DNA from 4 places in the Desulfofundulus sp. TPOSR genome. Region 1 is predicted to be linked to each of the others. Evidence: riboswitches for the same ligand, from Rfam matches in the RefSeq annotation. Region 1 holds a riboswitch; each other region holds the start of a gene.
The links. Region 1 has a riboswitch for cyclic di-GMP ahead of G7K71_RS12585 (type II secretion system F family protein). Riboswitches for the same ligand answer to the same signal wherever they lie in the genome.

Region 1 (7,079 bases):
CGTATACCACATCAGCACCAAGGTCACTTTTCAACTTAGCTGCCGCATCTTTGGGCGATGAACCTACACCTGGAACCTTGTCTAACTCAAGCCACCTAAAGTTTGTACCTGTTCCCCAAGTATGGTTATTTGGAATCTGCGTACCACTTGTAGCACTATTTTTATACGTATACGTCCCGCCCCACGGGTTCTTGCTCGGCCACCGTTCAAGGTAGGGGCCATTCCAGCCAAAATTAGAAGGTGGATTTTCCCATTCACTGGCATTCACTAAGCCCGGATCCTCACCCGCACTGTCCGAAGAAGGTGCCCAAAGTCCCGTATCCGTATACGCATTCAGCGCCGCCGCTTTAATTGCCTTGTAATCCGCCTCTGCCGCCGCCACCTTACCCTTTTCAATGGCCTTGAAGGCGTTGGGGGCGATGATGGCGGCCAGGATGCCGATGATGGCGATGACCACCAGAAGCTCCACCAGGGTGAAGCCGCGGTTGTTCCTGAGTTTTTTGCGCATAGTTTTTTCCTCCCCCAAAAGTAGTGTCTTAATAAAACAAGAAACAAGGGTTGTCAATTAAATAATTGACCTGGAAAAGGTGCCTAAACGGCCGGTTAGAGTATGTAAGAACACCTTTGAAACCACCGCCCTACTTCCCCAGCCCCTGCATCATGCTGGTGAACATGGGCAGGAGCACCGAAAGGACGATGAACCCCACTATGCCGCCCAGGAAGACAATCAGCACCGGCTCCAGCACGCTGGAGAGGCGGCCCACGGTGATGTTCACTTCCTGGTCGTAAAAGGCGCCGATGCGGACCAGCAGCGCGTCCAGGCTGCCGGTTTCTTCCCCCACGGCAATCATGCGGATGACCAGCGGGGGGAAGATGCCGCTTTCTTCCAGGGGGCCGGCCAGGCCCTGCCCCTCCCGCACGCTCTCCTGCGCCCTGGCCACGCCGGCCGCCACCACCTGGTTGCCGGCGGTTTTCTTCACCACTTCCAGGGCCTGGATGATGGGCACCCCGCCTTTGAGCATGGCGGCCAGGGTTCGGGCAAAGCGGGCAATGATGATTTTTTTCAGCACCGGCCCGAATACGGGCATTTTCAGGACCAGGCGGTCCCACATCTCCCGGCCCCGGGGTGAGGCCCGCAGGCGCTGGAAGCCGAAAGCCGCCGCCAGTGGAAACAGCGGGAGGATGTACCAGTAGCGCCCCACCAGGCGGCTGGCTCCCATCACCACCCGGGTGGGCAGGGGCAGGGGCACACCCAGGTTCTGGATGGTGTTGATGATGGGGGGCAGGACGAAGGTGAGCACGAAGGTAAGGATGACCACGGCAAAGCCCAGGACCATGGTGGGGTAGGTGAGGGCCGACTTCACCTTTTCCCTCACCTCGTGTTCCCTCTCAAAATGGCCGGCCAGGCTCTCCAGCACCTCGTCCAGCACGCCGCCCACTTCCCCGGCCTCCACCATGCTGATGAAGATCTCGGGGAAGACCGAGGGGTAGGCGCCGAAGGATTCGGCCAGGGAGTGTCCCTGCTCCAGGCGGGCGGTCACCCCGCGCACCACCTCTTTGAGCACCCGGCCCTCCACCTGCAGCTCCAGGATGCGCATGGCCCCCACCAGGGGTACGCCGGCGCTGACCAGGGTGGAAAGCTGGCGGCAGAAGAGGGCCAGCTCCCTCAGCCTGACCCCACGCCGGAATGAAGGCAGCCGCATAGTCAGGTTGACGCCCCCCCGCACGGCCCGGATCTGCACGGGGATGAGCCGCTGGCCCTGCAGTATCCTGGCCGCCTCCCTTGGTCCGCTGGCTTCCAGCCGGCCGGAAACCACCTTGCCGGTTAAGTCCCGGGCCCGATAGGCATAGACGGGCAAAGCTCCCCTCACCACCTCCCGGAAATAAAAATCCAGGCGACGCGCCTGGAAGTACGTGCCGGAAAGTTCGGCAGCCCGGCTGCCATGGCGGCCTTGCATGCCGCTTTAGGCCCGCGGCTTTGCGCCCCTGCCTTTCGGCAGGTTTGCCTTTTTTCGCTTTGCCGCACTCTTCCTGAAAACTATCTTAAACGGGAGCCGCCCTGCCAGTCAATAACCAGCTGGTTGTTTTAAATCATTTTTAACAAATTTTCGGCATCAGCCGCCCGGGCCAGGGCCTCTTCCCTGCCGATCACCCCTGTACGGACGAGGTTTCTTAAAGCCATATCCAGGGTCTGCATGCCGTACCTGGCCCCGGTCTGCAGGTGGGAGATAATCTGGTGGGTCTTCCCCTCCCGGATGAGGTTGCGGATGGCCGGCGTAGCCACCAGGATTTCCAGCGCCGCCACCCTGCCGGGACGGTCCCTGCGGGGCAGCAACTGCTGGGCAATCACTCCTTCCAGGGCGCCGGCCAGCTGCAGCCGGACCTGCTGCTGCTGGTGGGGCGGGAAAACGTCGATGATGCGGTCAATGGTCTGGGCTGCGCTGGTGGTGTGCAGGGTGGCCAGCACCAGGTGACCGGTTTCGGCGGCGGTGATGGCCGTGGCGATGGTCTCCAGGTCCCGCATCTCCCCCACCAGGATGACGTCGGGGTCTTCCCGCAGGGCCGCGCGCAGGGCGGCGGCAAAAGAAAGGGAGTCCCGGCCGATTTCCCGCTGGTTGACCAGGCTCTTCTTGTGCCGGTGGACGTACTCGATGGGGTCTTCCAGGGTGATGATGTGCAGGCGGCTCTCGCTGTTGATGAAGTCGATCATGGCCGCCAGGGTGGTGGACTTGCCGCTGCCCGTGGGCCCGGTAACCAGCACCAGGCCCCGGGGCCGCCTGGCCAGGTGGGCCACCACCTCGGGCAGGCCCAGTTCATCGAAGGTGGGGATGCGCTCCGGGATGAGGCGGATGGCCAGGGCCACCGTGCCGCGCTGCTTGAAGGCGTTCACGCGGAAGCGGCCCACTCCCGGGATGGCGTAAGACAGGTCGCTCTCGCCCACCTGCATGAACTGCTGGAACCGGTCCCCGGGGATCAGCTGGCGGGCCAGGGCCTCGGTATCCCCGGCGGTGAGGACGGGCAGATCATCCACCCCCGGCACGGCCCGGGCGCCCAGCTCGTCGGCCGCAAAAAGCTTCCCGTGAACCCGGAAGACGGGCGGACGGCCGACAGTAAGGTGGACGTCGGAAGCTTTCAGCTCGAAGGCCAGCTTTAAAAGTTCATCGGCATGCATTCCGCCGCAGCACCTTCCTTTTCCGTCACCACTCATTATAGGCCACGCGCATCACTTCCGCTATGGAGGTGATCCCCTGCCGGGCCTTGTCTATTCCATCTTCTTTCAGGGTGACCATTCCCTCGGCCACCGCCTTTTCTTTGATCACATCGGCAGAAGCTTTTTTATTTACCAGCTCCCTGATGGCCCGGGTCACAGGCAGCACCTCCTGGATGCTCGTCCGCCCCTGGTAACCGGTGTGGTTGCAGTGGTGGCAGCCGGCGGCCCGGTAAAGGGTCACCGGCTCACCGGGCGGCAGGCCCATGAAAATCCTCTCCGGCGCATCTTCCGGGAGCTGGTAGGGCTCCCGGCAGCGGGGACAGAGCAGGCGCACCAGGCGCTGGGAAACCACGCCCACCACCGAGGAGGCCACCAGGAAGGGCTCCACCCCCATATCGATGAGGCGGGTCAGGGCACCCGCGGCGTCGTTGGTGTGCAGACTGCTGAGCACCAGGTGGCCGGTGGTAGCCGCCCTCACCGCGATCTGGGCCGTCTCCCCGTCCCTTATTTCCCCCACCATGATGATGTCCGGGTCCTGGCGGAGGATGGAGCGCAGGCCGGCGGCAAAGGTAAGCCCGGCTTTCACGTTGATCTGGGTCTGGTTGATCCCCCGCAGGAGGTACTCCACCGGGTCCTCTATGGTCACAATATTGCGCTCCGGGGAATTCAACTGGGCCAGTACCGCGTACAGGGTGGTGGTCTTGCCGCTGCCGGTGGGCCCGGTGACCAGGATCATGCCGGAAGTGCGATGGATTACCTCTGTAAAACGCTCCAGGTTGTAGCGGTGGAATCCCAGCCGGTCAATGGGCAGGATCCGCCCGCTCTTAAGCAGCAAACGCAGGACCACCTTTTCCCCGTGGACCGTAGGCAGGGTGGATACCCTCACATCTATTTCCTGTTCTCCGTACTTAACCTGAAACCGGCCGTCCTGGGGGAGGCGCTTTTCGGCAATGTCCAGGCCGGCCAGGATTTTGATCCTGGTAGTAAGGTTGGAGCGGATATGCCGGGGCAGAGTAAGGGCTTCCCTCAATAACCCATCCACCCGGTAACGCACCAGCACCCGGTCCTCCTGTGGTTCAATATGAATGTCGCTGGCCTTTTCCGCCACCGCCTGGGCAATGATGGTGTTGACCAGGCGCACCACCGGTGCTTCCTCCGGGGGCACCTCATCCCCCGCCGCCAGGGTGAGGGTCTGGATTTCCCGCTCCTCCGGGGCGGCCGGCTGGCCGAAGGCCTGCTCCACAAAGGTAAGGCCGAATACCTTCTGGAGGACGGCGTCGATTTCCTCTTCCCGGGCCAGCACCGGTTCCACTTCCAGCCCGCTGGCCAGGCGGATGTCGTCCAGGGCAACCAGGTTCAGGGGGTCGGACATGGCCACGATCAGCCGCCGTCCCTCTTTTTTCACGGGCACCACCTTATGCCGGCGCAGGACGGCCTCGGGGAGAGATTTGATCAGCACGGGGTCGACTTTGTCCATCAGGGTAATCTGGGGAATGCCCAGCTGCATTTCCAGGGTATTCAGGATGTCCTGCTCCGTGACCAGGCCCAGGTTGATGAGAACCCGGCCCAGGCGCTCCCCGGTCTGCTTTTGCACCTCGAGCGCCTGGTTCAACTGCTCCCGGGTAATCAACCCGGTTTGCAGAAGGAGGTCCCCCAGGCGCTTTCTGGTGTAAACGGCGGCCATTTTCAACCACCCCACAGGTTCAGATACCAGGAAATAAGCTTATCCCCTGTCAACGCGGCCAGCATGGCCCCTGATGAAAGAAACGGGCCGAAGGGGATGGCCGTTTTAAGGGTTCTCCCCGTCCTGAGCGCCCATAAAACCCCCACAACCGCACCCAGCAAAAACGCCAGGAACAGGGCCACCAGGGTCTCCTGCCAGCCCAGGTACCATCCGATGGCAAAGGCCAGCTTCACGTCCCCACCGCCCATGCCGCCCCGCGAAAACAGGGCCACGATCAACAATATTCCGCCCCCCAGCACAGAGCCTATGAGGCCGTCTTTGAGAGCCTCCGCACCCTGGAGGGCGGCCAGAGGTATGCCGGCGGCCAGGGCAAACAGGGTGAGCCGGTCGGGGATGATGCGGTGGTCGAGGTCAATGAAGCTGGCCGCCACGAGGACGGAAAACAGGACCAGCAGGCCGGCAGTATGAACGTGCAGGCCGTGTTCCCGGGCAATCAGCAGGAAACCGGCCCCGGTCAAAAGCTCCACCAGGGGGTAGCGGGGGGAAATCGCCACGCTGCAACGACGGCACCGGCCCCGCAGGAAAAAATAGCTCACCACGGGAATTAAATCCAGAGGTCCCAGGCGTGCGCCGCAGGCCGGGCAGTGGGAGGGAGGCGCCAGCAGGGACATCCCCCGGGGCAGGCGGTAAATGCATACGTTTAAAAAGCTGCCGATACAAAGGCCGAGGAGGAAAGAAAAGAACCAGAACCAGGCCAGCGGCAAGTGACAATCTCTCCCTCAAAAATAGTCGTCGGTCGTCAGTCGTCGGGATAGTCGGAATCCGCTTTAGGCGAATTCCAGATTGAACTTGCTTGATCGATTTTCATGATTAACAGAAAGAACGAACGTTCCCATAGGGAACTCCTTAAAATTTTAAGGGGCGTCTACAAAAATTTCTTCCAATTCTATAGAAAAGCCCCCTAAAACACCAGATTCAACCCTTCCCGTTTCCTCAGCCCTGGCAACTTGAATGAACTTACCTTCCTTTCCGGTGTAAAGCTCAATGCTTTTCTCTATGGGATCTACTATCCAGTACTCTTTCACGCCACAGCGAGCATAAATCTTAAACTTTTCCCGCAGATCGTAGTAAGCTGTGGAGGGAGACAAAATCTCCACCACGAGATCAGGCGCACCATTAATCTTTTCTGCTTCAATGATAGCAAACCTATCTCTGGAAACGAAAGCAATATCTGGTTGATATACTGCCGTTTCCTGCAGGTAAACGTCCACGGGGGCAAAGTAAACCGCCCCCACTCCTTTTTCATCAACAAAATTAGCCATTTTTACACCCAGGCGCCGCAAAATGGCCTGGTGACGGGTGGATGGCGAAGGGGTCATTACCAGCTTCCCTCCAATGAGCTGATAAGGGGCTCCCTCGGGGAGAGCAGCATAGTCGGCACAGGTGTAGACTTCTTTGGGAGGAATTTGAACCCGGGAAAAGGCCGCGCTCATTCACCAGCACCTCTCTGATAACCCTGCTCTGGTTAATTATAGCGTGAACCTCCCCCGGGACAAGCCCGGGGGCTTCGTCCCGGAGGTTTCTCATGTCATCGGAATGCTGCCTGCTAAAGCGCAGGTCTTACGCTTCCCTCGTGAGCTACATCCCGGCATTTGCCGGGAAGGCCCGGTCCATAGGCGTCTACTACTCATCGTAGATACGTCAGGCCGCTCTTTTCGGCGCCAATACCTGCGGCCGCAGGTATTCCACTTTCCCGGGCAGCCTGCGGCCCCTGGTGAAACTCCCGTACAGAGCTTTGTCAAGGATGCCGCTGGCTCCCAGCACGTCCCGGTGAATCCCGGTAAACCCGCAGGAAGCATTGCCGCACCGGTATACGCGCCCGGTCTGTCTGGTGTACTCCCCGCATACCGGGCAGGTGCCGGAGGTGCCACGCTCATCCACCTGTATTAGTTCAATACCGTGACGCTTGAGCTTGTATGCCAGCAAATCGCGCAGCTTGCCGAAGGCCCACTGGCCCATGCGCTGGTTGTGGTGTCTGCCGCAGTCCCTTTCGCGCACTCCTTCCGGGTTGCCGATGTAAACCGTTTTAACGCTCCTTTCCAGGCACCAGCGGACGGCGTTGGCGGATATGGCGTGCAGGATATGTTCTATCCGCCGCTCGATCCAGTTGAGGAAACGGCACTT
Region 2 (7,079 bases), on a different contig from region 1:
TCAAACTGGCCGGCCTGGAGGTGGAACTGGCCCCCTGCTCCACGGCGGAGTTTCCCCGCCCGGCCAGAAGACCGCTCTATTCGGTGCTGGACCCGTTTCCCTTGAAGGAAACCACCGGCTACCTGCTCCCGCCGTGGGCAGACGCCCTGGAAAGGTACCTGTCGGAAAGACAAAAAATAACTTAAAAGGAGCAATGTGATCAATGAAACTGCTGGTTACCGGCGGAGCCGGATTCATCGGCTCCAACTTCATCCGCTATATCCTGCAGGCCCGCCCCGGGGTTACGGTCATCAACCTGGATAAGCTCACCTATGCGGGCAACCTGGAAAACCTGGCCGATCTTGCGGACCACCCCCGCCATGCGTTCATCCACGGTGACATCTGTAACCGCCGCCTGGTGGGGGAGATTTTTTCCCGCGGCGTGGACGCGGTGATCAACTTTGCCGCCGAGTCCCACGTGGACCGCAGCATTATGGACGCCTCGCCCTTCATCGAGACCAACGTGCGGGGCACCCAGGTGCTTCTGGACGCGGCCGCGGAATACTGGAAGGAGAGGTTTGGCGGGCGGGCGGTTGCCGGGTCTGAAAGGCCCGTGATCTTCGTCCAGGTCTCCACCGACGAGGTTTACGGCTCCCTGGGGCCAAAGGGGCGCTTTACGGAGGAGAGCCCTTTAAAGCCTTCCAGCCCCTACTCTGCCAGCAAGGCCGCCGCCGACCTTCTGGCCCTGGCCTATCACCACACCCACGGCCTGCCGGTGGTTATCACCCGCTGTTCCAATAACTACGGTCCCTACCAGTTTCCGGAAAAGCTCATCCCCCTCATGATCACCAGCGCCCTGGAGGATAAACCCCTGCCCGTGTACGGCGACGGCTTGAACGTGCGGGACTGGCTGCACGTGGAGGACCACTGCCGGGCGCTGGAGCTGGTTCTCTTCCGGGGGAGGCCCGGGGAGATCTACAACATCGGCGGCCATGGGGAGCGCACCAACCTGGAAGTGGTGCGGGTAATCTTGAAACTTCTGGGTAAGCCGGAAAGCCTTATTCGTTTTGTCAAAGACCGGCCCGGCCACGACCGCCGCTATGCCATCGACCCCTCGAAGATCACCCGGGAGCTGGGCTGGCGGCCCCGGCACACCTTCGAGGAGGGGCTGGCGGCAACAGTAGAGTGGTACAAACAAAACCGCTCCTGGTGGGAGCGGATAAAGTCCGGTGCTTACCGGGAGTATTATCAGAAGATGTACGGGGCAATAAATGCTTGAAGCAATTTTTCTCTGCGGGTATACCCGGCGCCTAATACCATTGCCAGGGCTGCGGAGGTAATTATCGCCCGCACGGCCCGGGATTGGCACCGGCGCCACCCGAGGGGTATGGGGATGGGGAGTCATCGAGGTTCAGCTGGGTGAATACCTGGAAGAAGACTACATCGTGCGCTTCGACGAGAAAGAAGGTGCAAAACATTAACAGGGATGGCTGTATACGGTGCGGCACCTGCTGCCTGAAGGGCGGGCCGGTCCTCCACCACGAGGACAAAGGCATACTGCTGGCCGGGCATGTGGGATACCAGCACCTGGTAACCATCAGGAAGGGTGAACCGGCCTATGACCCTGTCCTTGACACCGTTAGGCCGGTGGAACGGGAACTGGTCAAGATGCGCGGGAAGGAGAAAGAATGGTCCTGCTGCTTTTTTGATGAAAAAAGCTCATCGTGCACCATTTACGAGCACCGCCCGCTGGAATGCCGGCTGTTGAAGTGCTGGGATACCTCGGCACTGGAAGGCCTGGTTGGCAAAAACACCATCGTACGTGCCGATATTATCAATTCCCGGGACCCGATTACAAAGGTGATTGAGATGCATGAGCAGGAATGTCCCTACCAGGAGGTTGAAGAGTTGCTCTCCAGCCTTTCCCGGGGAACGGATAAATCGAAAACCCTGGCCAGACTGAATGAGCTTGTCCGGAAAGACCTGGCCATACGTTTTTTCGCCATAAAGGAATTGGGATTGCGGGAGGAGTTTGAACTTTTTATTTTCGGCCGCCCTTTATTTAAGGTGCTGAGTTCCCGGGGGATACCGGTTCGTTTGGCCTGAAACTTGATTTTCATCGCCCGGGCCGAGAAATTGGGAAGCAGGGCAGATGATGCTGTAGTTATATGTAGAATCAAGAAGGAAAGTTAACGGTAATGTTGAAATACCTCTTGAAAAAATATTGAAATACCTCCTGAAAATTCGCAACTTTCCGGAGGGCAAACCCGGCGAAAGCCGGGGACGCAAAGCCACAGGTCTAAAGTTCCCCGCGGGGAACCATGACGGCTGGGTTGCAAAGGGAGAAAGGAAGCCGCAGGGAAGCATAAAATTTTTCTCCCTGCGGCTTTTCATTTTCTAAAGAAATTTTTAGAATAAATTACGCTGAGGTGCTTCCATGAAATCCACATTTATCCATGCTGCCCGGGCGTTGATGAAATTACAGGAGGTCCGGTTTAAGGTAGCTTCCAATCATTCCTGGCGCGTGGCGGCCTATGCCGCTGCGCTCGCGAAGAAACTGGGTATGCCTGAAAAGGAACAGAATTGTATATACCTGGCCGGGTTACTCCACGACATAGGGAAGCTGGGCATATCCAGTTCTATCCTGCATAAGCCGGGTAAACTGACTGCCGCGGAGTGGGAGGAAATAAAAAAGCACCCTGTTTATAGTTATGAAATCATTTCGGCCATACCGGGGATGAAAGCCATCAGCCTTATGGTCCTTTACCATCATGAAAGATATGACGGTTGCGGGTATCCGGAAGGATTGGGGGGTGAGGCCATTCCCCTGGGGGCGCGAATTCTGGCCGTGGCTGATAGTTTTGATGCCATGACTTCGGATCGGGTTTACCGGCCCAGGATGTCTATAAAAATGGCCACAGAAGAGCTCTACCGCTGTGCTGGTACTCAATTCGACCCGCAGCTGGTGGAAGTGTTTTGCTGCCGGGTTGTGCCTGAGGGGATAAATCCTGAACTCTACCGGATCACTGGCAATGTTCCTGGAGGTGTGAAGCACTTGCGAAATAACTAACCGGGAAACCAGGCCTTATGTTCATACTGGAGCGGTAGCTTTTAGCTGAAATGGAGGGGGCTGTTGTGAGCGAAATCATCGAAAAACGGATCGGACACTATGAAACTTTGCTGAGGGAAATGTGGACAGCGTCGTCCAAGTACCTTGGTACGTTTTCCATGAATCTGCTGGTGGAAAGGGTCGTGTGGGAGGTCTCGCTGGAATACAAGGAGATAGAACTCCTGCAGTACGATCAAAATGGGATATCGTGCGCGAAGATGGCGGCCAGGTTGGAGGAAAACCCGGACCTGCCGGTCGAAGACATGTTTATGAAGTTTATCACCAGGTATGTGGAAATCCTGGCCAGGCTTCTCGGCCATGAAAGAGCGGAAGAGATTAGAAAGAAGCTGGACGAGGAGTTTGCCGGGGATCTTTCTGCTTCCAGGGGGGAATGAGAGATGGAGAGGTTGATAACGGGCATAAAAAATCTCGATTATATTCTCGGCGGCGGCATACCCGCTTATTCACTGAACATCATTTCTGGTTCTCCGGGCAGTGGAAAGACGATATTCGTCCAGAACATCATATTTAACAATGCCAGGAACGGCCTCAAGAGCCTGTACCTGACCACTATATCGGAATCACAGCTGAAGATGGTGAGGCATCTACAAGGTTTTGAGTTCTTCTCGGATGACCTGCTGGGAGACAGGGTTATTTACGGGGATCTGGGGGCCGTCCTGCGCAGTCAGGGCGCGAGCGAGGGCCTGGATTACCTGACTCGAATGATCAAAGAACATTTGCCAAACATAGTTGTAATCGATAGTGTCAAGGTTATAAGGGACCTCTTCCCGGACGAGAAAACCTTCAGGGCCTTTGTTTTTGAGCTGGCTGCCGTTCTATCGATATGGGAGATCACTGCGTTTCTCGTCGGCGAGTACGAAGAACAGGAGTTGACGCGCCTGAGCGAGTTTGCCATCGCCGATGGGATTTTTCACCTTTACGGGCAGGAGGAAAAGCGGTTTCAAAAAAGGTACATGCGCGTCCTGAAGATGAGGGGGACCAGTTTTCAGCATGGGGAACATTTGTTTCAAATTGGTCCTGTGGGGATAGAAGTGTACCCAAGGATGAGACCGGAGGGTGAAGAACTCCGGTACGATGTCAAGCTGGGGCGAAAGGAATTCGGGATCTGTGGACTGGACGAAATGTTGTACGGTGGGTTGCTGGAAGGGACTATCACCCTCATTTCCGGTGCCACAGGTACGGGCAAGACGATGTTTGCCCTTAAGTTCTTGCTGGAAGGGGCTGAGAAAGGCGAAAAGGGGGTATTCCTTTCTTTTGAAGAGCCTGTAGACCAACTTCAGAATACTGCCCGCTATCTGGGCTGGGAGATAGATAAATATCTGGCAGAGGGCCAGCTGGAGATCAAGTTTATTTCCCCCGTAGAACTGGACGTGGATAAACACGCTTTCGAGATACTGGACATGATTGGGGAAAAAAAGGTGGAAAGGTTTGTCATCGACAGCATCTCCTCTTTTGAAAGCAGCGTTACCGATATGCAAAAGTACAGGGATTATCTCTGGGCGATAGGACAACAACTCAGGAGGCGGCACGTAACCACTATTTTTACGGTGCTCAACGAAGACCTCTTTTCGCCCCTGGTGGTATCCAGAGCGCAATTATCCCTGATCACCGATAATATAATCATACTGCGATACGTGGAGGATAATTCCAGCATCAGAAAAGTTCTTGGAATCCTAAAAACCCGTGGAAGCAACCACGACAACTCCCTGAGGGAGTACGAGATCTCTCCAGAGGGGATAAACGTTCTCGGCAGGTTGGCCAAAGCAGACATGCTAAAATGAGGTGTTACTTAGTGCACACGAACCTTTTACTCAGCGTCCCGGTAAGGTACTGGCAGGATTTTCAAGATACGCTGGCCAGGGCCACGAACGCGAACATCTACATCTTTGACGCGAACGGCGCCCCTTTTTCCCGGTTCAGTTTACCGGCTGAATTATGCCAGGAGGTGAATAAAGGGAGGGAGCTCCATAACGAAAAGTGCATCGATTTTTATAAGCTTGCCTGCGGTTCGTTAGAAGAGGAAGACACGATTACCTGTCCTTATGGACTTAAGCTCTGCGCGTACCGTCTGGGCAGCTATGCCCAGAGGATAGGTTATCTCATGGTTGCCCCTTCCAGACACACGACCCTGGTGGAACGCGAGGAAGAGATTGCTTTCATCACGAAAGCACACAATGTTTACCGGACGATCAACGAGGTTTTCAGCGCCATTTTAGAAAAGAACCTGTTAGGGTTGCGTAGACTGGAGTTGAACAGCATCTACGAGATCAGCCGCCTCATGACCTCGATCGTTGAGCTGGACAGGGTTCTGGAACTTATAACTAATTCGTTGATCATAATTTATCAAGCCGACTTGTGCTTTGTCGGCCTCAGGGAAGGTGATAAAATCAGGGTGGCCCAGGGCAAAGGCGTTAACGGCAGCCAGTTGATCGGGAAGGAATGGCCCCTGGTCCACCCGTTGATTGAGCGGATTTTTTCAAAAGTTGAGCCGTCTTCTTTGAGTATTGAGGAGCTTAAGGTTTTACCGGGCTTTACCGGTACAGAGGTTGCTCCCGGAACTGAAATCATGGTTTATCCCCTCTGGACCGCCCTGGGAATTGTCGGGTTGCTGGGTATAGCGGCCCCTGTTTCCCTGGGTGACAGCGGCAGTAAAAACCTGCAGATATATATAAACTTCGCCGCGGTAGCCCTGGCCAATGCGACTCTCATACGCCGCCTGGAAAGAGAAGCCGAAACCGACTACCTGACCGGTTTCCTTAACAGGCGCGTTCTGTGGGATGTGCTGGCTGCCGAGCTCCAGAGGGCAGCGAGGTATGGTTACCACCTGTCGGTTATTTTCCTGGATATAGATGACTTCAAGGCTTATAACGACACTTTTGGGCACCTGGCCGGCGATGTGGTGCTGCAGAAGACGGCAGAGTTAATAAAAAACTCCATCAGGACTACGGATATTGCGTGCCGTTACGGGGGTGAAGAGTTTATAATCATTCTCCCGGGGACAAAAGGGGGAGATGCTGCGAAAGTGGCAGAAAGAATACGTAAATCTATCGAGACTTACCCTTTCCCGCACCGCCGGATTACGGCAAGCCTGGGTGTGGCCCAGGCGAAAAAAAAACGATTCTGCCGACTCGCTGCTTGCAAGAGCGGATCAAGCCTGCTATCAGGCAAAGGAACGAGGGAAAAACCACCTCTGCCTGGACCCATCGTAACACTGTTTGTGAAGTTATACCAGCCCCAGCGCCCGCACCGCCTGCGCCACCGCGAAGCAGACCAGGCAGGCTACGGCCAGGGGGATGGCGGCCGCCCAGAACATCCATTTCAGGCTCTTTGTTTCCCGCTGGATGGTGAACAGCGTGGTGCCGCAGGGAAAGTGCAGCAGGGAAAAGAGCATGGTGCACAATGCGGTCAGCCACGTCCAGCCGTGCCCATGAACCAGAATGTTTTGCAGAACGGTTAAGCTGTCTATTTCCACCATAGTTCCAGCGGATAAGTAGCCCATAAGGAGAATGGGCAGGACAATTTCATTGGCCGGCAGGCCCAGGATGAAGGCCAGCAGGATGAAGCCGTCCAGACCCAGGGCCCGCCCTAGGGGTTCCAGCAAACCCGCTCCCCGGGCAAGCAGGCTCTGTCCTTCAAAGGAGATATTGGCCAGGACCCATATCAGGGCTCCCGCCGGGGCGGCTACAGTTACGGCCCGGGCCAGGACGAAGATCGTGCGGTCCAGTACGGAGCGGACCAGCACCCGGCCCACCTGGGGCGGGCGCAGTGGCGGCAGTTCCAGGGTGAAGGTGGTAGGCACCCCTTTAAGGATGGTTCTTGAAAGGAGCCACGAGGTAAGCAGGGTTATCAATATCCCCGCCAGAATAAGCCCTGCTACGGTAAAGGAAGCGGCCAGAGAGTTGAAACCCGGGGCTGCCGCCGGGCCAACGAATATGGAGGCCAGGGCTATCAGGGTGGGAAAACGGCCGTT
Region 3 (7,079 bases), on a different contig from region 1:
CTGGATGAGTGTGTATCCGTAAGTGTTGCAGATTTCTTGAATTGTCAGTTTTACGGTGTCTTCCACCCTGCCGGTAATTACCTTATGCCGGTATTTTGGGCAAAACACGATATGGTAATTGATGTTATAGACGCAGTGGTTCGTTTTTCCATTCATAGCATGATTATAGCACTAGAACGGGTGTTTGTGAATACATTTGTCGCCCTGACGGGCGACGCCCCGCTCGATCCACGGGACAAGCCCGTGGGTTTTCAGGGGCGGATTCCTATAAATGACCCGCATCAGTTCAGTTCAAGGCCATACCCGGCCACGGGGTAGAGGCTGAAATCGATGGTAGCAGAATCCTGCTCGGTACAAGAAAACTGATGAGGGAAAACAACATTAACGCAGCTGAAATAATGGCGGATGTGGAAAAACTCGAAGGAGAGGGCAAAACCGCCATGCTAATGGCGTTGGACGGTAAAATGGTGGCCGTTATCGGGATAGCGGACACAATCAAGGAAAATGCGAAGGAGGCCATAACCCAGCTGAAAAAGATGGGCCTTGAAGTTTGGATGCTTACCGGGGACAACAGGCGTACCGCCGAAGCCATAGCGCGGCAGGTGGGGATAGAGAACGTGATGGCGGAAGTGCTTCCGGAAGACAAGGCAAACCAGGTTGAAAAGCTGCGCAGGCAGGGCAAGGTAGTCGGTATGGTGGGTGACGGCATAAACGATGCCCCGGCCCTGGTTACCGCTGATGTCGGTTTCGCCATAGGGACGGGGACCGACGTGGCCATCGAAGCCGCAGATATTACCCTGATGCGGGGAGATTTGAGGGGAATCGTAACTGCCATCAGGCTCAGCCGGGCCACCATTAAAAACATTAAACAAAATCTTTTCTGGGCGTTAATTTATAACACCGTAGGCATCCCGTTTGCAGCGTTTGGCTTTCTCAACCCCGTTATCGCAGGGGCGGCCATGGCCTTCAGTTCGGTTTCGGTGGTTACTAACGCCCTAAGACTGCGGCGGTTCAACCCAGGGGTGGCGTAAAACCCATTCCTTAAATCACCAAAAGCCAGCACCCTTTCGACCCGACGCTGGCTACATTTCTTCTCATAGAAGCAATTTTTTTCACCTCGACAATTCACTGTAAACCTTGACCCTGTTTTTACCATTTGCCTTCGCCAAGTACATTGCTCTATCAGCATGTTTTATCAATCTATCCTTGCTTGTGGAGGGCGCCGGGTAGGTTGAGACACCTATCGACACGGTTACGTTCCCGAAATCAAATGGGTGTTTGGAAATTCTCTTTTTAAGTCTTTCAGCAATAAGGTGTCCCTCATTAAGAGAAGTTTTGGGCAAAATTATAACAAATTCTTCCCCCCCGTACCTGGCAGCATAATCATTCTCTCTAACGCAATCCAAAATGATTTTTCCCAAACATCTCAAAACCTCATTACCCTTTTCATGGCCATAAACATCGTTAATTGTCTTAAAGTTATCTATGTCAATCATCAAAAGGGTTACTTCGTATCCATATTCTTTGGAGCGACCCAATTCCTTTTCTAATACCTGGGTGAAAAATCTAAAATTATACAATCCCGTCAGCTCGTCATAAATGGCCAAATTAAAAAGCTGTTTTCTCAACTCTCTATTTTCCTGGATCAGCATACTTTCGTTATAAGAAATTAAAAGCATGACAACAACCACAACAAAATGTCTCGCCGGGTGAGCTTCATAATGGAACAAGCAGATATAACCAAATGCTGCCACGCTGACCCAGACGTAGCAAAGGGCGGCTTTTCGCCCATAACGCAACAGGTACTGGAACAAAGGCAATATCAACATGGCACTGTAATTGTTCAATATATCATGTTCAATGTTGGCGGCCAAGACAAAGAAGAGCACATCGCCTACCATAAAAAAGTATGTCCACCAATTTGGATTTTCACCGGCGTGACGTCCTTGAAAAGGGAACCATAAAGCCGCGTAAATAAACCAGGCGATCCAGAAGAAAACCCATTCAACTTGGCGGGAACAAAATAAAAAATAGCCGAGCCCGGTTAAGAAAACAGTTATAATTCTCCATTTCCCTATTTTTAAATTGGTCGGGTCGAAGGTCTTCTCACCGGTTAGTTGAAGGAGGTTGCTCATGCCCATAGTGGCTTCTCCCTTAAAACTGCTAAATACACATTTCAACACGGTTCTGCTTTATTCCTTTTCTTTTTAGGTATTACCAGAATATGTAAATGCTTACGGGAAAATGGGCTGGCAGCACCAAGGTGGTAGCCGGGCGTACCTTTTATAATTTTATCCTGGCGGCAACTACTACTTTAGAGATGATAAGCGGATGGCTTTTGGGGCATAATAAAAAGGCGACACAACCTGCATCAATTTCGGCCAGAAAGCAAAAGCCGGACACCACCTTAAAAAGGCGCCCGGCTTATTATCATGCTCTCTTTCTGGCCCTGTTTTTACTGTTCCACGCAGCCGCACAAGATTCGCTGCAGAACTTCCGATCCGGCTTTTCGGCGAAAAACCCTACGCCGCAGTTAAGACATCTGAACTGCTTCCAACGCTTTTGTTTTTCCGGCGGAACGAAACTGCCGTACAGGTATTCCCGGAAAGAATGGATGAAGGCGCCCACGTCCACCGGCCCGTAGTTACTGGCCTGGACGAGGCACCGCAAGAAGAGCCCAGCCAACCGCCGCTCGCGCTCGGTCAGGACAGATTCCACAGATACCACCCACCTTTTCAACAAAAAAGTGGCAGCCTGAGCTACCGCTACAACAAAAAACAATCCTGCGGCATGGCAATTGTTGCCTCCTCCCATAATTAAACAAACAGGAAAAGGTTGACTAACCTGGTTCATAAGGAAGAGTCAATTCACTCACCGCTGTCTTGCTCCCCAGGGAAGAGGGGAGGTCGGCCATAGACGGCACGGAAATGGGCCAGGGCCACCCGCCAATCATCGTCAGTAACCTTATCTGCTCCGGCCTCCTGGAAAAGAATTCTGAGGGCCTCAACAACCCGGTTTTCCTGTAACAAACGGTCATACGCCTCCAAAGCGTCAAATACTCGTCTCCAGTTTATCCTTTTTCCCTCCCCGAATATATTTAACTCCCTATTCCCTAAACCACCAGTTCATCGGCCAGCTTTTTTAGTTGCCCGGCCACTGCAGTAAGCTCATTTATCGACGCATTAATTTCCTGGGACGAAGCAGCCTGCTGTTGTGCTGCACTTGACACCTGTTCAATTGAGTTTGTCAGATCTATAATTGATTGCTGTACGTCATGCAAAGTCTGCATGATTTCTTTAACGGACCGCTGGGTATCCTGGGATAGTTTGCGTATTTCCCCGGCCACCACATTGAAACCCCGCCCGGCATCGCCCACCCGGGCCGCTTCGATGGCCGCGTTCAACCCCAGCAGGTGGGTTTGCTCGGCAATTTCCTCGATGAGGTTGACAATGCCGTCGGTTTTCTTGATTTCATCCCTGATCTTCTGCGCGCTGCTGTTCAGGTTTTCCGTTGTTGCCGCCACTTCTTCCGAGGTGGCGGAAAGGCTGGAGGTAGCCATGGCAATCTGGTTGATCTGGCCGTCATTTCTTGCGACATTGCAATCAGATTCTCCTGGCGGGTGATGGGGGTGGTTATGCCAATGCGGTGGTAAGACAAGAAGGAACAAACAGGGAGGGAGATAAGGGAGGGGAACGTAATAAGGGGAGATTTAATATTAATGCATTGTCTGTTAAATATAACAGCACCCGGGGTATTTTACAGGGATTACGAACATATGTATTTAATACCAGAGCTTGTCCAGTCATAACAAAACCTCCATGCCAAGAAATCCTTTGAGGACGCCAATATGAATGAAAAATTTAGTTCGGCCCGTCAAGCCAAAAATAAAAAGCTACAGGGAGAAAAACGCACTTGCCCTGTAGCTATCTTTCTCCCTTGCAACCCAGCCGTCATGGTTACCTCAATGGGTAACTTTAGACCTGTGGCTTTGCGTCCCCGGCTTTTGCCGGGTTTGCCCACCGGGATTTGACATTGATTCTACATTATTTTACCTTCGCTTTTATTGAATCATCATAATTCGTCCCTGTCAAGTGAAATTGATGTCGAGCCGTGTCAAGATCCAGCAGGTATCTCCACAAAAATTTTTCCCATTTTGAGACCTCACCGCTCAAAATATCAGCAAAAACCGCTGCTCTTTTTTCCCGGCCTTCGCGTTGGAGAACTTGCCTACTTCCTGGGGCGAGGTTTCTTTCTTTTTGGGGGTCGCTCTCCTTCTGGCACCACTGAAATTTACACGGCCTTGAAAAAGGTGATGGAAACTAAACACGCCTGATTGAGTCTCAGGCGTGTACATAACTGTGCTGATTATCCTCTCGTTAAAGCACATGGCTTGCTTTAGGCGATAATAATGGCGATGCCCAGAATAAAGGCCAGAACAGCCAGGATAAACAGTACGGGGCAAGCTACGATGCAATTGAAGATGGCCATAATACCGATGAGGACCAGAGCGAGAGCTGCAATAAGGGCTCCTACAACTACCCCAGTAATTCTACAGGGTAAAGCGCCAGGACAAAAGATAGCCATACCGAATTCCTCCTCGTATGAATTCATGAGAATGCACCCGGGCGCAGATTCCAATTACATAATATGAACCGCCAGGAAGTGATGTTACAACATTGTAAATATTATCCTTGAACCAAATAACCCCTTATTAACGGCACACCGGGAACACGACGCAAGCCGGGAGGAAATGAGGGCTTTCCTTCAGGCGTTTGCTGCATTCTTTCCTTACAAAAAGCATGCCCAGGCTTCCTCAACCGGGGGGAGTACGGCTCATAACTTGTTAGCCAGCACAGTAGAAAAAGTGCTTTTAACCTGTTGCCAGGCAGGGGTTTGGAGCTGAAAGAAGAATTATTTGACCAGTAACTCCTGGCAGGTGACAACGGACAAAATGCGCGATATCAGAGAGGAAACACATATCCCTATAGGACAGTTGGCTTTAATTCAATTGCTGGTGCTGGTGCCGTCCTACTGCCTGCCGGCCGTCCTCCCCCTGGTGGAAAAACAATGGGGGATCAGCCATGCCGAAGCCGGGATGATGGTTGCCGCCTTCCAGGCCGGATACGTGGCGGCCGCCCTGGTGGTCCTCCCCCTGACAGACCGCATTGACGCCCGTTATGTCTTTGCCGGCGGGGCCATTTTATCGGCCGTTACCCATTTCCTCTTTCCCCTGCTCGCCCAGGGAGCCCTGGCGGGAACCCTGCTACGGGCCTTGACCGGTGCGGGCCTGGGAGGGATCTACATGCCCGGGATCAAAGTCATTTCCCTGGCCCCCAGCTCCCGCGGCCGGGCAGTGGGCTTTTACGTTTCCTCCTACCTGGTGGGCACCTCCCTTTCCTTCGCCCTCACCGGGGCCCTTACCGCTTTTTTAACCTGGCAGGAGGCCTACCTGGTTCTGGCAGGGGTAAGCTTTGGGGCCATTGCCCTTTCTTTCTGGCTGTGGCGCCAACCCGCAGCCGCCTTTTTGCCCTACAAGAGACGCGAAAAAACACCGGAAACCAATGCCGAAATAGCTGGAGAGACCGGTCCTGTATCGAAAAACAGTTCTCCCGGACCGGCAAAGGGACTGCCGCAGGCCGGAAAGGCCCGGCACAACCTGGCCATGGCCCTGATCATCCTGGGCTATACCGGCCACATGTGGGAGATGTACGGCCTGCGCTCCTGGCTGGCCCCTTTTCTAACTGCCGTGTTCCAGGATCGTTACGCCCAGCCCACCTCTTTGGCGGCCACCCTCACCGCCCTTTCGGTAATGTTGGGGGCACCTTCCACCCTGTTGGCGGGATGGTTGTCGGACCGCCTGGGGCGTACCCGCACCGCCCTGGCCATCATGCTCACCAGCGCCGCCTGTTCCATTACCTTCGGATGGCTGCTGGCGGCGCCAGTGTGGCTTTTATCGCTGGTAGGCCTGGTTTACAGCTTCACCGTTACGGCCGATTCACCCATATTTTCCGTAGGGCTGGCGGAAATCGCCCCCCGGGAAAAACTGGGCCGCATCATGGCCTGGCAGACCTTTGTGGGTTATATTGCCGCCACCGTGTCCCCCGCGGTTTTTGGGCTGATTCTTGACGTTTGTCCCGGCCCGCTGGGCTGGATCCTCGCCTTTTCCAGCCTTGGTGCCGGAGTGCTGGCTGGAGCGGTGCTAATGTTTTACTTTTCCTATTTCAATAAAAAATGGTTAAAGGTCTTTTCAACATAGACGTTATGAACACCTGCTTTGTTCCCAAAGGGCAGCAAATTTGTTTTTCATTTTTCCGCAGTAATGACTAGGAAACGAGGGTAACCCCATGTCCGTGATAAATCTTAAGGCCGGTGAGACCCTGGTCATCAAAGCCTCCCGCGTCTGGCGCGGGACGCCGGAGCCGCCCCGGGAAGCGCTTGTTTATTTACAAGACGGCAAAGTAGCGGCCTTTTCAACCGGCGATCAAACGGGCGGATACAAGCGCAATGACCCTGTTAAGGAGCCGATGAACGTCCTTGAGCTTCCTGGCTGCACCGTTATCCCCGGCCTGATCGACTGCCACGTCCACCTGGCTCTGGACGGCAGGGATTTTTCGAGGGCGCGGCAGCAATGGACCGCCCGGGGGGAATTGCTTGAGCGGGTGAAGGCGGACTTAACAAACACCCTTGAACGGGGCATTGTAGCCGTACGGGACGGGGGAGATCGGGCGGGTATCGGCCTTGAGGTAAAACAACTGGTTATAACCGGCAGGTTGGCCGGGCCTCTGGTACTGGCCTGCGGGCATGCACTGCACCGGCAGGGGAAATACGGTTCTTTCCTGGGACCGGGCTTAACCCCGGCAGAACTGGAAAAGGCGGTGGATTCCCTGGCCCGGCAGGGAGTGGACCATCTCAAGGTTCTGGTATCGGGAATAGTAAGCTTTTCCCAATACGGGCGGGTGGACGCACCCCAGTTCACCCGGGATGAACTGCAACGAATAGTCTACCGCGCCCGCAGCCGGGGGCTGAGAATCATGGCCCACGCCAGCGGGGACGATGCCGTTCGCCTGGCCGTGGAAGCC
Region 4 (7,079 bases), 310 kb from region 1:
TAATGGCGCTGGCCCGGGCACCCCGCGGAGTATTGGCAAACAACCAGTTCTTGCGGCCAATGACAAAGGGTTTGATTGACCGCTCACTCCGGTTGTTATCCAGTTCCAGGCGCCCATCCTGCAAAAAGGCAACCAGTTTATCCCACTGGCTCAGGCAATAGTTAACTGCCTGACCAAAGGAACTTTTGGGCAGCACCTGTGTTTTCTGGGTTTTAAGCCATGCCCCAAAGGCATCCAGCACGGGGCGGCTGCGCACCTGGCGGGCTTGATAACGCTCCTGGGGCGTTGCATCTTTCAAGTCGCGCTCAATGGCAAAAAGTTGGTTGCAAAACTCCAGCCCTTCCCTGGCAGCTACGGCTGCCGCACGTTTATCATCGGGCAGGGCCTTTAGCGCTTCATCGAACTTGCGCCGAGCATGGGCCCAGCAGCCCACCAGGGTGACCTCCGGCAGCTCATTGTAGCCGGCGTAGCCGTCAACGTGCAAATAGCCTCTAAAGCCCGCCAGAAACCGCCGGGGGTGTTTGCTGGCCCGGGTGGTCTGGTAGTCGTAGAGAACAATGGGAGGACCGTCCCGCCCGGTGCGGTAAAGCCAGAGATACGATTGGGTTTCAGCAGCCCGGCCCGGCTCGCGGAGGACCTGCAGGGTTGTCTCATCGGCATGCAGGATATCCCGCTCAAGCAGGTGTTCATGCAGGCGATCGTAGATCAGGGCCAACCAGTTGTTCGCCCCGTACAGCACCCAGTTGGCAAGCGTCTGCCGGGACAGCTCCACCCCCAGGTGGGCAAACTGCTGCTCCTGGCGGTACAGCGGCAGACCTTCCCCGTATTTCTGGTTCATGATGTAAGCCATAAGCGAGGGGGAAACCATACTTCCGGGAAATACAGGAGCCGGCATGGGAGCGGTAACAATGGGGGTGGTTAGCTCGTTGCGCTCGCAATGGCGGCAGGAATAAACGTAACGCACATGCTTGACCACTTTTACCTGGGCCGGGATGATCTGCAGTTCCTGTCGTACTTCGGTGCTCATTTCATGTAAAGGACCACCGCAGCACGAACAGACCCGCTCTTCTTCCGGCAGGCGGTACTCAACCGTTTCCACCGGCAGGTTATCGAGCACCATCTCCCGGCGGCCACGCTGTTTGCGGCGCTGGTAGGTGATGGTTTCGACAGCCGGTTCGGGTGAAGCCGGCTGGGCTTCCACTTCCGCCTCATTAAAAAGCGAAAGCTGCTGGTAGCCAGAAGCGGTCCGTTCGCTGGAAACGCCAAATTGCCGGCGTTTGCTCAAGCGAAGCTGCTCCATCAACCAGTTCAGCCTGGCGCTCAGTTCAGCGTTTTGCTGTTCCAGTTGCACACAGCGCTCCCGCAGTTCTTCGATAGTCATGGTGGCGATATTCTTTGCAGTATTCATGACCTGGTAATTCGACGAATGGCGTTAAAATCCCTCCAAAATCAACCGGGAACTGAAAATATTTCTGCCATTACAAGATGGTACGTGCTTTTACCTCGGGATGGGCATGGGGTTGTTTTAAGGGGAGACCATCGAGCAACCAGCGCAACTCCCGGCGGCTAATGGCCAAAGTTGGCGAGCCGGTATCCGCCGGCCAGGGGAATTTGCCCTTCTCCAGCCGGCGGTAATAGAGCCAGAACCCATTGTGATCCCAGTGGAGAATTTTAATTTTATCCCGCTGCCGATTACAGAAGACGAAAAGACAGGAGGAGAAGGGGTCCAGTTCGAACCCCTCTTTGACCAGCACGGCCAGCCCGTCGATGGACTTGCGCAAATCGGTGGCGCCGCAGGCGAGGTAAACCCGGTCGATACCCAATTCGTTCAGCATAACGATACCAGAACCCGGACTACTTGAGAAAGCAAGGCTGGATCAAAACCGGGTTTTACCTCGATGCAGGCCTGACCTATTTTGAGCAGCAGGGAGTCACCCTGGTCCGAAGGTGATTGCTTGCTTAATTCAACCGGCAGCCACCGTGTTGACCCGGCGGGGGAAGATTCCTTAAACTTCCGGAGCCAGTACCATAGCTGCCGGGGGGTTACGTTATGGGCGGCGCACCATGCTTTAGCACTCTGGCCGCTGGCACGATATTCGGCAACCCGGGTTTCCCATAGTTTTTGCTTTTCAGCTTTGGTCATAAAAAATCCTCCCCATTTCATTTTCTGAGCATTCCTGTAATCCTTATCAAAGGGGTTGATCAACAAAAAGACCTCCTGGTACAACAAGGTTAGAGCAAACACCAAAAGTACCGGAGGTCGAGGTTAATGACGAAACGAAACAAAAACCTAAAAGAAATTCGTAGCGTCCACACCCTCATCGTGGGCGTCGACATCGCCAAAAGGACCCACTGGGCCCGCACGCTGGACGGGTCAACAGGCATCGAAGTGGGCAGCGCCTTCTCTTTTCAGAATAGCATAAACGGCTTTTCCCGTCTACTGGGTAGAATGCACCGGGTCAAAGAACAAATCGGCGCGCAAAACATCGTCGTGGCCATGGAGCCTTCCGGCCATTACTGGAAACCCCTGGCCAGCTACCTGGTCAATGCCGGCATCCCAGTAGTTATCGTCAATCCTTACCACGTCAAAAAGCAAAAAGAACTCGACGATAACTCGCCCACCAAAAACGACCGGAAAGACGCCCTGATCATCGCCACTTTAACCTGGGAAGGACGCTTTTTCCACTGCTATCTACCCAAAGGGATCTGGGCGGAACTCCGGGGGTACACCCAAAACCGCCACCAGCAAAAGGCCAAACTAAACGCCGCCCAGAACAACCTGGTGGCGATCCTGGACGAGCGCTTTCCCGAATATCCGCAGGTTTTTAAGAACCTTCTAGGGAAAGCCTCCCTGTACATCCTGACCCACCGGCCCTTCCCGGCCGACCTAAAACAGCTCACGACAGAAGAGCTGACCGCTGAACTTAAGGCAGCCAGCGGCGGGAAAGTGGGTCAAAAACGGGCCGTTCTTTTACTGGCTGCCGCCAATGAATCCATCGGCGTGCCGGAAGGTTTAGATGCTGCCCGTCTGCGCCTGACCCAGTGCCTGGAAGAAATCTTCTTCTGGCAAAAGCAATTGCTCCAAACCGAAGCGGCCATGGAAAAGGCCCTGGCCAAAACCGGCTTAGCCGAGTACCTTTTGAGCATCCCCGGGATCGGAGTCGTCACTGCCGCCAGCTTCTTAGGGGAAGTGGGGGATTTCACCCGGTACGAAGACTGGCGCCAGATCCGCAAACTGGCCGGTTACAACCTGACTATCAACCAATCCGGGGATTCCAAAAAAGGGGTTACAAAGATCTCCAAGCGGGGCCGGGCGGGGTTGCGGAGCATCCTCTACCAGGCTGCCCTGGTCCTGGTGGCCAAAAACCCTCAGTTTAAAGCGCTCTACCGTTACCTGGTGACCCGGCCGCAAAACCCGCTGAAAAGCAAGCAGGCCCTGGTAGTGATCGCCTGCAAACTCCTCCGGGTAATGTTCACCTTAGCTAAAGAAAAACGCCTGTACGACCCGGAGAAGGTTTTGGGTAGCTACCGCCGGCAGCAACTGGCGGCCTAGAAGGCTTGTGGATATGCCGCTCGTATGGACTTGCGGGAGGCCTCCTGCCACTTAAGAGGAGCCTGGAGGTTTAGGCATGGTTTATCTTCCGCCTGTCCACAGGGTCCACACTCGCTTGGACAACGCTAAAGCGTTGCCCACATATCCACAAGCCCGACGGCGTAAAGGAATCATCATGAGGCAAAAATCTTGGGTGGGGGAAACCGAAAAAACCTCCGTTAGGGCATGACCCTGCTTCTGAGTAACGGTGCCCCACCCGCCCCCATTATGCTGAACGAAGGAATGTAAGGGCATTGACCCCGGGAGACATGATAGGGTAAGCAGGGGGCGAACAGGTGGGTTAGACCACCCAAGATAAATTTTAAAAATGGCAGATTGAGTAAGCTTTTTAAAGTATCAATGAAAAATATTGAGATAGGAAGATTATCCTATAAACCCGGGGATTGTGCCAGGTGGGTAGGATTTGACGCTTACGGCGAAATACTCGACATCGAGAGTGTCCCTGTCGGGGACTCCGTGGTGGTGCTCGCGGCGACCCAGGACGGGCTGCTCCGCATGGAGTACCGGAAACAGCAGGAAGCTGAAACCCCGGAACAGCAACCGGAAGAGGAAAAGCAGGAAGAGGGACGGCAGTCCGATGAGATGGTAGTCCCACCTGTTAAGTTTGTGGTCGGGCAGAAGACCTATCGTGTTGGCGACCGGGTGTTCGATATGGACGCAGAGGCGTTCACCGAAAACGGCCGGACTTATGTGCCCGTCCGTTATTTGGGAGACGCCCTGGGCGCGGAAATCAAATGGGACGGGGCGACCCAAACGGTGACACTGGTCAAAGACAACGTAACCGTAAAGCTCGTGGTAGGGAATAAGGCCATAAATGTCAACGATCAGCCCAAGCAGATGGACGTAGCCCCGCTGGTCCGCGGGGGCCGTACCTACCTCCCCGCGCGCTATGTAGCCGAAGTGTTCGGGTACAGGATGGGCTGGGATCCGGCAGCGCAGACCGTGAGCGTGACAAAATAGCCAGCACTGAACCGGTCGGCAGGTAAGTCTTTTCGAGGGCCGGGTGCTCCTTTTTCCAGGGTGCCCGGCTTTTTTATTTTTGGGGGACTTTTTTCCTGTGCCCAATCCCTCCGGATAAAAGCAAACGATTAATTGGTGAAAATCCCGGTTTAACCGGACCTTTCAGAAGCCCCCTCAAAAAAGGAAGACATGCCGTACTATGAACTTAGGAGGAATCCCCACCAAAGGCAAACCCGGCGAAAGCCGGGGGCGCAAAGCCAAGGGGCCTAAAGCGGTTGACCCGCTACGGCAGCCCGGCTGCTGGGGAAAGGAAAGCAAATTTTCCCCGGTGGCCGGCTGTCTTAGATAAGGAGGTGGTTACTGGGGAAGCAAGGGTCAAGCGGAAACAACATTTCAGAAAAGAATCAAAGTTAAAGGAGGCAGCGATCTTGAAAGCGATCCGGAACAGGAAACTCGTGTGCGTTATCCTCACACTGTGCCTGGTATTGGCACTGGCCTTCCCCGCACTGGCGGAGGAGACCCAGGTACAGGTTCAGCCCCAACCACAAGACCAGGTAACCGTGACTGACAGCGTATACCACAACCTGCCAGCGGACCTGGTGACAATGGTTAACGGGCTGAACCTGGAACAGCTTAAGGAACTGGCGGTGCTGGTTCACCAGAGAATCAGGGAACAGAACCAGCTCAACAAGTCCAAGATCGAATTTGCAGGTGTGGTGACCGCCGTCTACGGCGACACATTCACTGTAGTGAAAGGCGGCAAAAACGGCAATGTTACCGAAACTTTCACCATCACCCCGCAGACGCTTATCAAAGGGGAGGGAACGCTGAAAGGGACAACAGAAATCAAGCAGGGGATGATGGTTAAAGTCAGGGCTACCACCGATAAGCAGGCGCTGGAAGTGCACCTGATCCCGGGCAACAAATACAGGGCAGACAAAGAAGCGAAAAAGCCTGGGAAAAACGGGCAATCATCCCGCCCTGCTTTTAAGCCAAAAGCTGAATATAAACACTAACATGTAGCTGGGTGCCCTTTTTCCGGGGGTGCCCGGTTTTTTTTATTTTTTGAGTCCAAGATGAAAGGGGGGAAAACAGGTATGCGCAAAGTCGTAGCTTTGCTGGTGCTGGCCGCCTTCGCGGTGGTTGCCCTGGCGGTACCGGCGTTTGCCGGGTCTATCGGTCAGGTGCCGCCGTCCGGCGAAGGAACTGTAACCGCAGTCGGGAAGGTGGTGTATTCCACCGTCGAGAAGCCGCACTACGAACTGGTGGTTCCCGGGCCGATGTACATGCCGCCTCTACCCGGGTCAGGAGTGAAGCCTCCGGTACAGTACGACCGGACATACATCCTGACGGGTCCGTTCGACTTCAAGGCTTACGAGGGCAAGCTGGTGCGGGTGACGGGCCAGGTTTTCAGGGGACCGAATTTCTACATGCGCGGGCCGGTTCTGAAGGTCACCAAAATTGAGCTGTTGAAATATCCTGTGCCGGTACCCAAACCGGCGCCGAAGGTTCCGGTGGTCAGGCCGGTGGGCAGGTAGTTTTCCGTGGGCCGGGCACTCCTTTCCGGAGGTGCCCGGCTTTTTTATTTTTAAGTCCACGATGATCGGAAAAAGCAATACGAAGCCCTGTACAGGCAGATCGAAGCAGAAAACGCCCACTTGAAGAGCTTCGTTACCGACTGTCCGGGAATGAACTTTTTGGCACACTAAGGGTTTCATTTTTCGTTCCACGATGTATATAAGGAGGCGTGCATGATGGCAATTCTTGAAAACAAAGGTTCAGTTACAAGTATTTTAATGGAAGAAGGAAGTCAACGCAAATTAGTGAAAGTACTCGCGTCTATGATACTTTTAGATATGTTGTCTGAGGAAAGAAAAAACTTAGAAATCATGAGAAAAAAAGAAAACCATCAGCCAAATAAACTCTTTTTTCATTATAGTGCCAAAGCTATTGGTGATGTTTCAGTAATTTAAACAAGCCACCAAAATTTAAATCTATGGTACTGTCAGTTATTTGGTATCCTTTAGGTATTTTGCCATTAACCTGATTTTCTTTCCCCGCCCTTCTCCGGCCAGCATGGTCAAATCGGCTTACACCCCGGACGCTGTAGTCTACGCCTAGTCGGACGCCCTGGGAGCGCCGGGCGGGGCTGTTCCGAAAGTGACAGTGCGCCGCCTCTTCAGTAATACCTACGCCACCGTCGAGTCCGAAATGTGGGCCGTCGATGTTGACTGCGAAGCCTGGTCCCTGGGTCTGCTGAGAAAGCTGGACACCCTTCTGGAAGAACTGGTGAAAGCCGGCCTGGACCCGGAATTCTGCGGGGCCTGAAGGTTTACGTTCTGCCCGCATATGGTCTGGCCGTCCGGGGCAGACGGAAAAGCCGGGTTATGCCGTCACGGGCTTCCACAACCCGGGGACAAACGAAATCGCCGAAAGATCCGGTGGTCAGTTAGTTTTTCCGTGGGCCGGGTGCTCCTTTTTCCGGGGTACCCGGCTTTTTATTTTT

Region 2: another riboswitch for cyclic di-GMP. It lies ahead of G7K71_RS03120 (HD-GYP domain-containing protein); the one in region 1 lies ahead of G7K71_RS12585 (type II secretion system F family protein).
Region 3: another riboswitch for cyclic di-GMP. It lies ahead of G7K71_RS19650 (methyl-accepting chemotaxis protein); the one in region 1 lies ahead of G7K71_RS12585 (type II secretion system F family protein).
Region 4: another riboswitch for cyclic di-GMP. It lies ahead of G7K71_RS14295 (hypothetical protein); the one in region 1 lies ahead of G7K71_RS12585 (type II secretion system F family protein).

Annotation. Positions count from the first base shown of each region.
Region 1 is NZ_JAAOEF010000003.1:356,767-363,845, reverse strand. Features, by position in the region: gene G7K71_RS12590 (prepilin-type N-terminal cleavage/methylation domain-containing protein) at 1-508, opposite strand, end outside; gene G7K71_RS12585 (type II secretion system F family protein) at 639-1,958, opposite strand; cyclic di-GMP riboswitch class I at 1,926-2,017, opposite strand; gene G7K71_RS12580 (type IV pilus twitching motility protein PilT) at 2,087-3,172, opposite strand; gene G7K71_RS12575 (GspE/PulE family protein) at 3,198-4,895, opposite strand; gene G7K71_RS12570 (A24 family peptidase) at 4,898-5,659, opposite strand; gene G7K71_RS12565 (Uma2 family endonuclease) at 5,810-6,388, opposite strand; gene G7K71_RS12560 (RNA-guided endonuclease TnpB family protein) at 6,597-7,079, opposite strand, start outside.
Region 2 is NZ_JAAOEF010000001.1:594,338-601,416, reverse strand. Features, by position in the region: gene rfbD (dTDP-4-dehydrorhamnose reductase) at 1-185, shown strand, start outside; gene rfbB (dTDP-glucose 4,6-dehydratase) at 203-1,258, shown strand; gene G7K71_RS03125 (YkgJ family cysteine cluster protein) at 1,447-2,085, shown strand; cyclic di-GMP riboswitch class I at 2,230-2,320, shown strand; gene G7K71_RS03120 (HD-GYP domain-containing protein) at 2,417-3,049, shown strand; gene G7K71_RS03115 (hypothetical protein) at 3,115-3,483, shown strand; gene G7K71_RS03110 (ATPase domain-containing protein) at 3,487-4,890, shown strand; partial or broken gene G7K71_RS03105 (diguanylate cyclase) at 4,887-6,161, shown strand; gene G7K71_RS03100 (ferrous iron transporter B) at 6,333-7,079, opposite strand, start outside.
Region 3 is NZ_JAAOEF010000004.1:438,796-445,874, forward strand. Features, by position in the region: gene tnpA (IS200/IS605 family transposase) at 1-156, opposite strand, end outside; partial or broken gene G7K71_RS17865 (HAD-IC family P-type ATPase) at 288-1,031, shown strand; gene G7K71_RS17870 (GGDEF domain-containing protein) at 1,113-2,141, opposite strand; gene G7K71_RS17875 (hypothetical protein) at 2,431-2,718, opposite strand; gene G7K71_RS17880 (hypothetical protein) at 2,868-3,029, opposite strand; gene G7K71_RS19650 (methyl-accepting chemotaxis protein) at 3,113-3,559, opposite strand; cyclic di-GMP riboswitch class I at 3,935-4,027, opposite strand; gene G7K71_RS17890 (hypothetical protein) at 4,396-4,584, opposite strand; gene G7K71_RS17895 (MFS transporter) at 4,952-6,256, shown strand; gene G7K71_RS17900 (amidohydrolase family protein) at 6,345-7,079, shown strand, end outside.
Region 4 is NZ_JAAOEF010000003.1:670,736-677,814, forward strand. Features, by position in the region: gene tnpC (IS66 family transposase) at 1-1,408, opposite strand, end outside; gene tnpB (IS66 family insertion sequence element accessory protein TnpB) at 1,479-1,835, opposite strand; gene tnpA (IS66 family insertion sequence element accessory protein TnpA) at 1,829-2,143, opposite strand; gene G7K71_RS14285 (IS110 family transposase) at 2,270-3,553, shown strand; gene G7K71_RS14290 (copper amine oxidase N-terminal domain-containing protein) at 3,929-4,573, shown strand; cyclic di-GMP riboswitch class I at 4,790-4,878, shown strand; gene G7K71_RS14295 (hypothetical protein) at 5,002-5,589, shown strand; gene G7K71_RS14300 (hypothetical protein) at 5,671-6,111, shown strand; gene G7K71_RS14305 (hypothetical protein) at 6,325-6,546, shown strand; gene G7K71_RS14310 (hypothetical protein) at 6,734-6,901, shown strand.